2 regions of the Staphylococcus pseudoxylosus genome follow, and region 2 is predicted to be linked to the other one. Evidence: predicted binding sites of a transcription regulator. Region 2 holds the regulator's gene; the other holds the start of a gene.
What was found. The regulator LexA, encoded in region 2, represses DNA repair genes until DNA is damaged. The targets are predictions, from matches to a motif close to CGAACATATGTTCG.
Positions count from the first base shown of each region.

Region 1: a site for LexA is predicted at 3,425-3,438, ahead of uvrB (excinuclease ABC subunit UvrB). Genes of this name have one in related genera too.

Region 1 covers NZ_CP085024.1:2,228,402-2,234,421, reverse strand. Annotated here, with positions in the region: one part of gene prfB (peptide chain release factor 2) at 1-619, shown strand, start outside; gene LG295_RS10760 (CHAP domain-containing protein) at 1,092-2,048, shown strand; gene LG295_RS10755 (YfbR-like 5'-deoxynucleotidase) at 2,390-3,031, shown strand; gene LG295_RS10750 (CsbA family protein) at 3,037-3,267, shown strand; gene uvrB (excinuclease ABC subunit UvrB) at 3,586-5,568, shown strand; gene uvrA (excinuclease ABC subunit UvrA) at 5,574-6,020, shown strand, end outside.
Region 2 covers NZ_CP085024.1:1,665,417-1,671,436, forward strand. Annotated here, with positions in the region: gene LG295_RS07985 (YneF family protein) at 569-808, opposite strand; gene tkt (transketolase) at 1,016-3,004, opposite strand; gene LG295_RS07995 (DUF896 domain-containing protein) at 3,081-3,329, opposite strand; gene sosA (DNA damage-induced cell division inhibitor SosA) at 3,457-3,690, opposite strand; gene lexA (transcriptional repressor LexA) at 3,833-4,456, shown strand; gene LG295_RS08010 (CAP-associated domain-containing protein) at 4,653-5,651, opposite strand; gene guaC (GMP reductase) at 5,687-6,020, opposite strand, start outside.

The sequences.
Region 1 (6,020 bases), 560 kb from region 2:
CTACTTACCAGGAGACGAAGCTGGAGTTAAAAGTGTAACGATAATCGTAAAAGGTCATAATGCTTACGGTTATTTGAAAGCTGAAAAGGGAGTACACCGTCTTGTTCGAATTTCTCCATTTGATTCTTCAGGACGCAGACATACATCATTTGCATCATGTGACGTAATCCCACAATTTAATAATACCGATATAGAAATTGAGGTTAATCAAGACGATATTACAATTGATACTTTTAGAGCATCAGGTGCAGGCGGGCAACACATTAATAAAACAGAATCAGCCATTCGAATCACTCACCATCCAACTGGCATTGTTGTAAATAATCAAAATGAACGTTCTCAAATTAAAAACAGAGAAGCTGCTATGAAGACTTTGAAATCTAAGTTATATCAATTAAAAATTGAAGAACAAGAACAGGAAATGGCAGAAATTCGAGGAGAACAAAAAGACATAGGATGGGGTAGTCAAATCAGATCTTATGTATTCCACCCGTATGCTATGGTTAAAGATCATCGTACTAACGCTGAAACGGGTAAAGTTGATGCGGTAATGGATGGAGATATTAATTCATTTATAGAAGCATATTTACGCAGTCAAATGGACCATAGTGAAAAATAAGTATGAATGATATTAAAATATACGTTATAAATTAGCAAGTTGAAGTTTGATGTATGTATGGGATGAGCTAGTAATCAATATTAAAATGTTGATTACTAGCGCATCCCTTTATTTTTGAAATTTTATATTGAATGTAAATAACTGTTATATGAATTTTAACGAATAAAGAGGCAATCTATACTTTGAAATTATTATAAATATATTGTTGTATATTTATAATAATTTCAAAACATTAATCATTGGATGTAAAATACATTTTTTAATGTTACATAGTCCAATGCTTACAGAATAATAATCTTTATTTAAATTTAGTCGTATCAAGGGATTAGACGTATTTTAAAGGATATAAAATAGTTCGTTAAAATAGAAAGTTGACTGTTGTATTACAGTATAATAACAAAGACAAATGTCTATGGGTTATGTGCTATATTATTCTTGATTAAAATTAAGACAGCAAAGGATGAAAGATGTAATGAAGAAAGGCTTAACATTTTCTATAACAACGGCAGCAATGTTTTTTGGTATAAATGGTATCGCATCAGCAGACCAAATCCATACAGTGAAGGAAAATGCTAAATTAACAGATATAGCTCAAGCATTTGCAACATCAACTACTGAAATTCAAAATTTAAATCAAATAGATAATAGAGCGTATGTTCAAGCAGGAGAAAAATTAGTGCTTCCAGACAATGATATTGTAGAAGTAAAAGTTGGAGATTCAATTCAAAGTATCGCAACTGCACATCAATTGACGGTTGAACAACTTGTTCAATTGAACCCAAATTTAGGAGACGTGATATATCCTGGTCAACTTATCGCAGTTTCTGAGAAAGGTTCAGCACATTTAAATAATCAAATACAACAAATGTTTAACGAGCAAATCGAAGGGCAAAGTAATATCTCAGACGGTAATTACAATGAAGCAATTAATGAACAATCAACACCAAATCGTGCTACAACATCAACATCAACACATATGGCATCTATTGCACCACAAACGTGGTCAAACGTTAACACACAAGATGTAGGTCAAAACAATCAACAAATGCATGTTGATAGTAATGTGGGATCTAACGAACAATATAGCCCAGTACAACAAGCTTCAAATGGCAATAACTATTACACATGGGGACAGTGTACATATTACGCTTTCGATAGACGCCAACAATTAGGAAAATCTGTTGGTAATTTATGGGGAAATGCGAATAATTGGGCTTCAGCAGCTCGTCAAAATGGCTATCAAGTAAATCACACGCCAGAAGTTGGAGCTATTTTCCAAAGTAATGCTGGTAACTATGGGCATGTAGGTGTAGTGGAACGTAAAAATTCAGATGGGTCTATTCTTGTGTCAGAAATGAACTGGCAAGGCGTAGGACAAAAATCTTATAGAACAGTTCACAATACAGGACAATATAACTATATTCACTAATTAATACTAGAGCTTTCAGTTTGAAGTTAGAACAAATATGCTGATATCTTGTTTTATAAGATAATGAGTGAAATCGTAAACTAACTATGTAAATTTGATGAAATGAATGTAGAAGAAATGACTAATTAAGTTGAAAGCTGTGTTCATGGGAGTGGGACAACGAAATCATTGTAGCGTCATATGATTTCGCTGTTCCACTCCCTCGTTATATTAATTAAAGAAGTATGTTTATAATACAAATAAATAATTATTTTTAAGGATATTGGTAAGACATTTTATTTGTTGAGTGATATTATAAAAACAAGTATAATGATTCATTAAATAAACTAGGAGGCGATGTCATGGGAGTACATCAATATTTTAAACGCTTATCTGATTTAGAAAAATTAATTAGATTGCCAGGTAAATTTAAGTATTTCGAGCATAACGTCGCTGCCCACTCATTCAAGGTGACTAAAATAGCTCAATATTTAGGCACTGTTGAAGAGTATCATGGGAATGAAGTGGATTGGAAAAGCTTATATGAAAAGGCATTAAACCATGATTTCGCGGAAATATTCACAGGAGATATTAAAACGCCTGTAAAGTATGCTAGCGGAGAACTAAAGAAATTATTCTCACAAGTTGAAGAGGAAATGGTAGATCATTTTATAAATGAAGAGATTCCAGAACCATATCAAGCTATCTATAGAGAAAGACTACAAGAAGGTAAGGACGATTCGTTAGAAGGTCAATTACTTTCGGTAGCTGATAAAATAGATTTATTATATGAAACATTTGGAGAAATTCAAAAACGTAATCCAGAACAACTATTCTTTGAAATATATGAAATGTCATTAGAGACAATAATGCAATTTGATCACCTTAGCTCGGTTCAAGATTTTATAGAAAATATCATTCCTGAAATGTTGACGGAAAAGTTCATTCCAAAATCTGAATTACGAGAAACAACCATGGCTATTTTAAATAATAGGAACGGGTGAATGGAATGATTTGGTATGCGCTTGCGGCCTTTTTTCCTTGTATATTTGTTGTGTTGTTTAGTGTATTAACGAGAAATAAATGGGTAGGAACAATCCTGACATTAGTTATTATAGGCGCATCTGTACAAAAAGGATTCTTCCATAGTGAATGGATTATTTTTATAGATGTAGTGTCTATGTTGGCAGGATATCTCATTATTGATCAATTAGAATTGCACAAAAAAGAAGACGATTGAAAAGTAAGTATTGAGCAACCTAATTGCTATAATTTAATAAGCGCTTTATAATTATATGGCTTGAGATAATTAAGAATATGATTATAATGCAAATTTATGCAAACATGGTAGAGTGACTATGTTTGTTTTTATTTATATAGAACAAGATTAATTAAAACGAACAAATGTTTGCTTTTGTCTTTGTTAATCTGTTAAAATATGTAACGAGTATAAGCACCTTCGGAAAATATTACGCCAAAAAACAATGTATATAGCCTAATATAAAGATTTTAAATAGGTTTTAAGCGTTAGAAATGATATAGGAGGTAGGGTTATAATATGGAACATTATCCGTTTAAATTGCATTCTGATTTTGAGCCTCAAGGAGATCAACCAGAAGCCATTAAAAAAATTGTAAATGGTGTCAATGAAGGAAAAAGACATCAAACGTTACTTGGGGCTACAGGGACAGGTAAAACTTTTACGATGAGTAACGTCATTAAACAAGTGGGTAAACCTACGTTAATTATCGCACATAATAAAACACTAGCAGGACAGTTATATAGCGAATTTAAAGAGTTTTTCCCTGAAAACAGAGTGGAATATTTTGTCAGTTATTATGATTATTATCAACCAGAAGCTTACGTGCCATCGACTGATACTTTTATAGAAAAAGATGCCTCCATTAATGATGAAATAGATCAATTACGACATTCAGCAACTAGTGCATTATTTGAAAGAGATGATGTTATTATCATAGCTAGTGTCAGCTGTATATATGGCTTGGGTAATCCAGAAGAGTATCGTGATTTAGTCGTAAGTGTGCGAGTTGGCATGGAAATGGATAGAAGCGAATTACTGAAAAAATTGGTTGACGTGCAATATACAAGAAATGATATTGATTTTAGACGTGGTACGTTCCGCGTTAGAGGTGATGTAGTAGAAATCTTCCCAGCTTCAAGAGAAGAAATGTGTATAAGAGTAGAATTCTTTGGTGATGAAATAGATCGTATTCGTGAGGTGAACTATTTAACAGGCGAAGTATTAAGGGAACGAGACCATTTTGCGATATTCCCAGCCTCACACTTCGTAACACGAGAAGAAAAAATGAAATTAGCCATCCAAAGAATTGAAAATGAATTAGAAGCACGTTTGACTGAACTACGTTCAGAAAATAAATTGCTAGAAGCACAACGTTTAGAACAACGTACGAATTATGACTTAGAGATGATGCGAGAAATGGGCTTTTGTTCAGGTATAGAAAACTATTCCGTTCATCTAACTTTACGACCAACAGGTTCAACACCTTATACGCTTCTAGATTACTTTGGTGATGATTGGTTAGTAATGATTGACGAGTCACATGTTACATTACCGCAAATTAGAGGGATGTATAATGGTGACCGCGCTCGTAAACAAGTACTGGTAGACCATGGTTTTCGCTTGCCCAGTGCTTTAGATAATAGACCACTAAAATTTGAAGAATTTGAAGAGAAGACTAAGCAATTAGTTTATGTATCAGCTACACCAGGTCCATTTGAATTAGAACATACAGATGAAATGGTACAGCAAATTATCCGACCAACAGGTTTATTGGATCCTAAGATTGAAGTTCGACCAACAGAAAATCAAATCGATGATTTAATTGGAGAAATTCAAGATCGTATTGATCGAAATGAACGCGTGCTAGTAACTACTTTAACTAAAAAAATGAGTGAGGATTTAACAACTTATTTGAAAGAAGCGGGAGTAAAAGTTAATTATTTACACTCAGAAATTAAAACACTAGAACGAATTGAAATTATTCGCGACTTGAGAATGGGCACATATGATGTCATAGTCGGAATTAATTTATTAAGAGAGGGTATTGATATACCAGAAGTATCTCTCGTAGTGATATTAGATGCAGATAAAGAAGGATTCTTGCGTTCACAAAGATCACTTGTTCAAACAATTGGACGTGCTGCACGTAATAGTCGTGGTGAAGTTATTATGTATGGGGATAAAATTACTGACTCTATGCGTTATGCGTTAGACGAAACAGAAAGACGTCGTACAATCCAAGAAGCATATAACGAAAAACATAACATTACACCTATGACTATTAATAAGAAAATACATGATGTGATTAGTGCTACTGTTGATAACGATGAAACTAATGACCAGCAACAAACGGAAGTTCCTAAGAAGATGACGAAAAAAGAGCGCGAAAAGACAATTGCAAATATAGAAAAAGAAATGAAGAAAGCGGCGAAAGATTTAGATTTCGAAAAAGCTACAGAGCTTAGGGATATGTTATTTGAATTAAAAGCAGAAGGGTGACACAAATGAAGCAACCATCCATTGTAGTAAAAGGGGCACGTGCCCATAATTTAAAAGATGTTGATATAGAAATACCTAAAGACAAACTTATAGTTATGACCGGACTTTCAGGTTCAGGTAAATCATCTTTAGCATTTGATACAATATATGCTGAAGGACAACGTAGATATGTAGAATCATTAAGTGCCTATGCGAGACAGTTTTTAGGACAAATGGATAAGCCAGATGTAGACACGATAGAAGGCTTATCTCCAGCTATTTCAATAGATCAAAAAACAACGAGCAAAAATCCAAGATCTACTGTTGCGACTGTAACTGAAATTTATGATTATATTAGATTACTCTATGCACGTATAGGGAAACCATTTTGCCCTAATCATGGTATTGAAATAGAATCACAAACAGTACAACAAATGGTCGATCAAGTCATGAAATTAGAAGAACGTACTAAG
Region 2 (6,020 bases):
TTATTAACTACAAAAGAACATAAAAACACTGCAATAAAGCAACTTAATCTTAATAAAAAACTATCTAACTGCAACATAATAACTCCTCCTATCTTACCGATAATATCACCAGCAAATATAGATATTTCCGTACTAGCGAGGTTAAACATAGTACTGCAATTAGTTCAATTAAGTGAGTCTGCTACACTACCAATTTTTTATAACTATTAATGCGACCCTTTTCGACAACTTTTTGTTTAAAGTTTGCCTCTTGTATTAAAGACTGAACTAACAATTGGTCACCTAATGTTTTATAAATTAATATTCACAATTAATATTATATCGCGCAATATTAAAGGTGTCATTTTAGATTCAAAGAAACATTATCTATTCTTATCTGGAACATATGACTTCCTAGTCGTCTTCACCACTACTAAATTATCATTTAATTAGTTCAAACTCGTAGTCATTTTAATCCTATGTGTTATAGTTTGGCCTTTTGTTATAAATTCATAATCCAATAAAAATAAGGGCTAACAACTACTCAATATAAGTAGCTGTCAGCCCTTTATTTATGCGCTATTTCTTTTTATTTCTTTTTCTTCATAGCGTCTTCCTGATTTTTATTCATCATCGTCATCATTTGATTAATTTTCTTTTGAGATGGTTTTTGACCCATTTGCATCATCATCATACGTAGCATTTCTTCATTAATTGGTGGGTTCTTTTTAAGATAATCCATCATATATTTTCTTGCAAGGAAAAATCCACCGACTAATCCTAGAATTAGTGCTAACACGATTAATAATATTGCTAACCAAGTTGCCATTGTTTCACCCACTTTCCTATCCTAATGAATTTTACTAAAATTAGTGCCCCTTTTCAAGAGCAACTCAATTAATATAGTGTTTCGACTTATGTATTATACCAATTAAAAATTAACTTTGTAAATATAAGTATATTTTTATTTCTAAAAATAAAAATTGGTATGAGAACCTAGGCTCTCATACCAACAAATTAAGCTTAGTTACATAAATTAAAATGTTTGAATTTGATTCAATACATTTTCTTTTGTGAAGCCATATTTTTCAACAACTAAGTCTCCAGGCGCACTTGCACCGAAACCGTCGATACCAATCACTTTACCTTCAGTACCTACATATTTATGCCAACCAAGTGGTGAAGCCATTTCAATTGCTACACGTTTAGTAATTGATGATGGAATTACTGCTTCTTTATATTCAGCAGTTTGTTGATCGAACGCATTCCAGTTTGGCATAGAAACAACACGTACGCCTTTACCTTGTGCTTCTAAATCTTTAGCCGCTTCAATTGCTAAGTTAACTTCAGAACCAGTAGCTAATAATAAGAATTCTGGCTCTTTGTCTGATTCGAATACGACATATGCACCTTTACGTACGCCTTCTTCTACAGTTTCTTTCGGTAAATCCATAGTAGTAAGATTTTGACGCGTTAATACAAGTGATGTCGGTGTATTTTCAGATTCTAATGCTACTTCCCAAGCTACACGAGTTTCGTTACCATCCGCTGGACGAATAACATTCATGTTTGGAATGGCACGTAATCCAGCTAATTGTTCAATTGGTTCATGTGTAGGACCATCTTCCCCAACTGCAATTGAATCATGTGTAAAGATAAACGTTGAGTTTAATCCCATGATTGATGAAAGACGTAATGCTGGTTTTAGGTAGTCACTGAACACGAAGAAAGTTGCGCCATAAGGGTGTAAACCGCCATGTGCAGCCATACCATTCACTGCAGCACCCATTGCAAATTCACGAACACCAAACCAAATATTTTTACCTTCTGGTGTATCTTTATCAAAATCTGTCGCATCTTTGACATTTGATTTATTTGAACCAGCTAAGTCAGCTGAACCACCAAAGAATGAAGGTACAGTTTTACTTAAAGTTTGAATTACTTCACCAGAGTCAGCACGTGAAGCACCACTATGCCCAGCTTCAAAGTGTGGTAACTCATCTCTATAGTTTTCTGGTAATTTACCACTGATAGCCAATTTAAATTCTTCAGCTAATTCAGGATATTTATTACTATATTCTTCAACAAGTTTATTCCATGCTTCTTCTTTTTCGTTAGCACGTTTCAACATACTTTGTTGGAAAATTTCATAAACTTCTTCTGGAACATTGAAACGTTTTTCAGGGTCTAAACCATAGTTTTCAAGCGCTAATTTTCTTTCATCTTCACCAAGAGGTGCACCGTGAACACCATGTGAAGCTTGTTTATTAGGCGCACCATAACCAATAATTGTTTTAATTTCAATAATTGTTGGTACATCTTGAGATTTAGCTTCTTCAATCGCTTTATCAATTGCGTCTAAATCATTACCTTCTTCAACTAAAATGTGTTTCCAACCATAGGCTTCAAAACGACCCTTAACATCTTCAGAAAAGGCTTTATTTAAATCTCCATCTAGTGAGATATCATTTGAATCATATAAAACAATCAATTTGTCTAATTGGTTATGCCCTGCTAATGAAGCTGCTTCGTGAGAAATACCTTCCATTAAGTCACCATCTGAAGCAAGTACATATGTGTAATGGTCAACTACTTTAGCATCTTCTTTATTAAATTTACCTGCTAAATGCTTTTCAGCCATAGCCATACCAACAGACATAGCAAAACCTTGTCCAAGTGGACCAGTTGTAACTTCTACACCATCAGTGTGTTTGAACTCAGGATGTCCTGGTGTTTTAGAACCCCATTGTCTAAATTCTTTTAATTCTTCTAATTCTAAACTTCCTGAAACATGTAATAAGCTATATAATAACGCAGAACCATGTCCAGCTGATAATACAAAACGATCTCTGTCAAAGAAATCTTTTGATTGGGGATTAAAATTCAAGTGACGTGTCCATAATGTGTATGCCATAGGAGCAGCGCCCATTGGTAATCCAGGGTGTCCTGAATTTGCTTGTTCAACTGCATCGATACTTAGTGCTCTAATCGTATCTACCGCTAATTGATCTTTTTCTTTATTCATCTAAATGACTTCCTTTCTTCTAGCAAGTTTCTATCTTATTATACCTTATTTGGTATCTATTTAACAAAAAATTGATTTAGTTTTTATCTTCTTTATTTTTAGAATCTAATATATTTTTCACTTTATCAGGCGTTACATCGTTTCCTTCAGGATCTATGACTCTTGTACTTTCAATTTGCTGCTTAAATTTTTCTCTAAATGAATCTAAGTAAGCTTTTCTCAATTTAGATTGTTCTTTAGCTTCTTTTTCAGTCAATCCTTTTTCTTTTTTCTTTTTTGCTAATTCATTGATGCGTTGTAAATCTACACCGTCTTTATCAGCCATAATAAACCTCCGATATTATTTATATAAAAAATATAACAAAAAAATGAACGAAACTAAATTGTTTCGCTCACAAAAACACCATTATATTAACATTTCTATTCACTAAAGTTTACGCCACTAAAAACTATTAGTGAACAGCTGCCATCACTTGCTGTGAAGTTTGTTCGCTTTGTAGTTTAGTTTCATCATTACTCTGTTCGCCATTTACTGATTGGCTTGTCATTTGATGGTCAGTCATTTCGTACGTCTGTTCTGAATTTGCACTATTGTGAGCACTTAATATAAATAAGGCGCAAAGCACCATTGTCACTACCAAAACTATAATATAAGACTTTATTTGCGATTTATAGTTCTTCATCATTCATAACCACTCCTAGAACGTTTGTTTGTATAGTTACTTTATCAGAACATCTGTTCTGTGTCAACAACCAAACGAACAAACGTTTGTAAAAACGCGATAAGCATGCTATAATTAAGTTAAATTAAATTAGGGAGTGCCTATTATGAGAGAGTTAACTAAACGACAAAATGAAATTTTTGAATATATCAAGCAAACCGTCCAATCCAAAGGGTATCCACCAAGCGTTAGAGAAATTGGAGAAGCTGTTGGATTAGCCTCTAGTTCAACAGTTCATGGCCATCTATCTAGATTAGAGGAAAAAGGTTACATTAGAAGAGACCCAACTAAGCCTCGTGCCATTGAAATTGTGTCAGAACAATTAGGTGAATCTATTAATATGGAAGAAACAATCCACGTTCCTGTTATAGGGAAAGTAACTGCAGGTGTACCTATTTCTGCGGTTGAAAATGTTGAAGAATACTTTCCATTACCAGAACATTTCACTTCAACCCACAATAGTGATATATTCATCTTAAACGTTGTTGGTGATAGTATGATTGAAGCTGGTATTCTTGATGGAGATAAAGTTATCGTAAGAAGTCAAACTATTGCAGAGAACGGCGATATTATCGTTGCGATGACAGAAGAGAATGAAGCGACTGTTAAACGTTTTTATAAAGAAAAAACGCGCTATCGTTTGCAACCGGAAAATAGCACAATGGGACCAATTTATCTTGATAATGTAACCGTATTAGGAAAAGTGGTTGGATTATTTAGAGAAATGTAATTGATATTTCGACTCTAATGCTAACACTCTCAAAAAAAGAGGATGCGCTCATCGCGCACCCTCTCTTTTTTCATCTTTTTTCTCTAAAACGTCTTTTACTTTTTCAAGTATATCTTCTGTTTCGTCTTTTTTGTTTGTTGTCATAACTTTTCATCCTCACATGATAAAAGATACCCTCTCACAACAGCCCTAAACATTATCCAGTATAATTTTCTGTCCAATAAGGCTGACGATCCTTATTAAAGTCAACACCTACACCAAGTGTATTAAATTCTTTCTTAAGAATATTCTTTCTATGTCCTAATGAATTCATTAGGCCCTGGTGAGCATAAATACTACTTGTTTGACCATACGCCAAGTTTTCACCTGCTGCATTAAAATCGTGTCCGTCAGCTTCCATACGATCAAATGGCGTATCGCCTGATAAATTATTATGATCAAAATAATTATGTTCAGCCATATCTTTACTGTGTTTTCTAGCTGTATCAGAAATACTAGTAGAATATTTAAGTGGCTCTAACTCATGCTGCACTCGTTCTGAATTAACTAAATCAAAGTTTTGCAATTCAAAGCTTTGAGCTAACCCCTCAGATGGCGCGCCATATTGTTGTTGTAGTCGGTTTTCCATTTTTTCACTAACTTGTAATAGTGCTGTTAAGTTATTGCTCTCATGTTTATCATAAAAAGTCGTTGTATATATTTTGTCTTTATGAAAATTATCAAATTCATCATCTTGAACATCAAATTTCACATGACCTTTTTGCTTATCAGTAATAGGTTTACCTAAACGGTCCCTTACCTTATCTTTAGGTGTACCATATTTAATTTTTGATTTAGATGATATAACGTTTTGGTTACTATATAGCGCATTTACTTTATCATCTATATAACTAACCATCACAAATCCTCTATAACCATCCGAATAATACGTGTGCCAATTTGTACCATATTCATTTGATGTGACACGTTGGGAACTACCTAGCTTTTCTTCTACAGCGCTTCTAGTCATATTCATTTGAATATTGTTAACTGCAAATTCTTGTTTACTAGGTACTTTCAACGCATCTTCATTAGTTGTTTTTGATGAAGACCAATCGGCAACTTTATCCTTTAATTGCTGTTGTACTGTAATCATTGGTTCTGTTTCTTTGATTGGTATGACAAGAATAACTACTAATAAAATAAGTACATACAAGAATAATTTTCTAATTTTTTACACCTACTAATATATTAGTCTCTATCACCGTTAAAAATTGAGTTTCTTACAATTACATAATCTACTTTTCTTAGTGATTTAAGGTCAGTGCCACCCGCATATGAAATTGAACTTTGCAAGTCTTGTTGCATTTCAATCAATGTATTAGATAATGAACCTTTGTGTTCAACAAACATTTTCTTACCTTCTACATTTTTATGTTCACCTTTTTGGAATTCAGAGGCGCTACCGAAATATTCTTTATATAATTTACCATCTAATTCCACTGTTTCACCAGGTGACTCTTCATGTGCAGCAAATAATGACCCGACCATTACCATAGATGCACCAAAACGTATAGATTTAGCA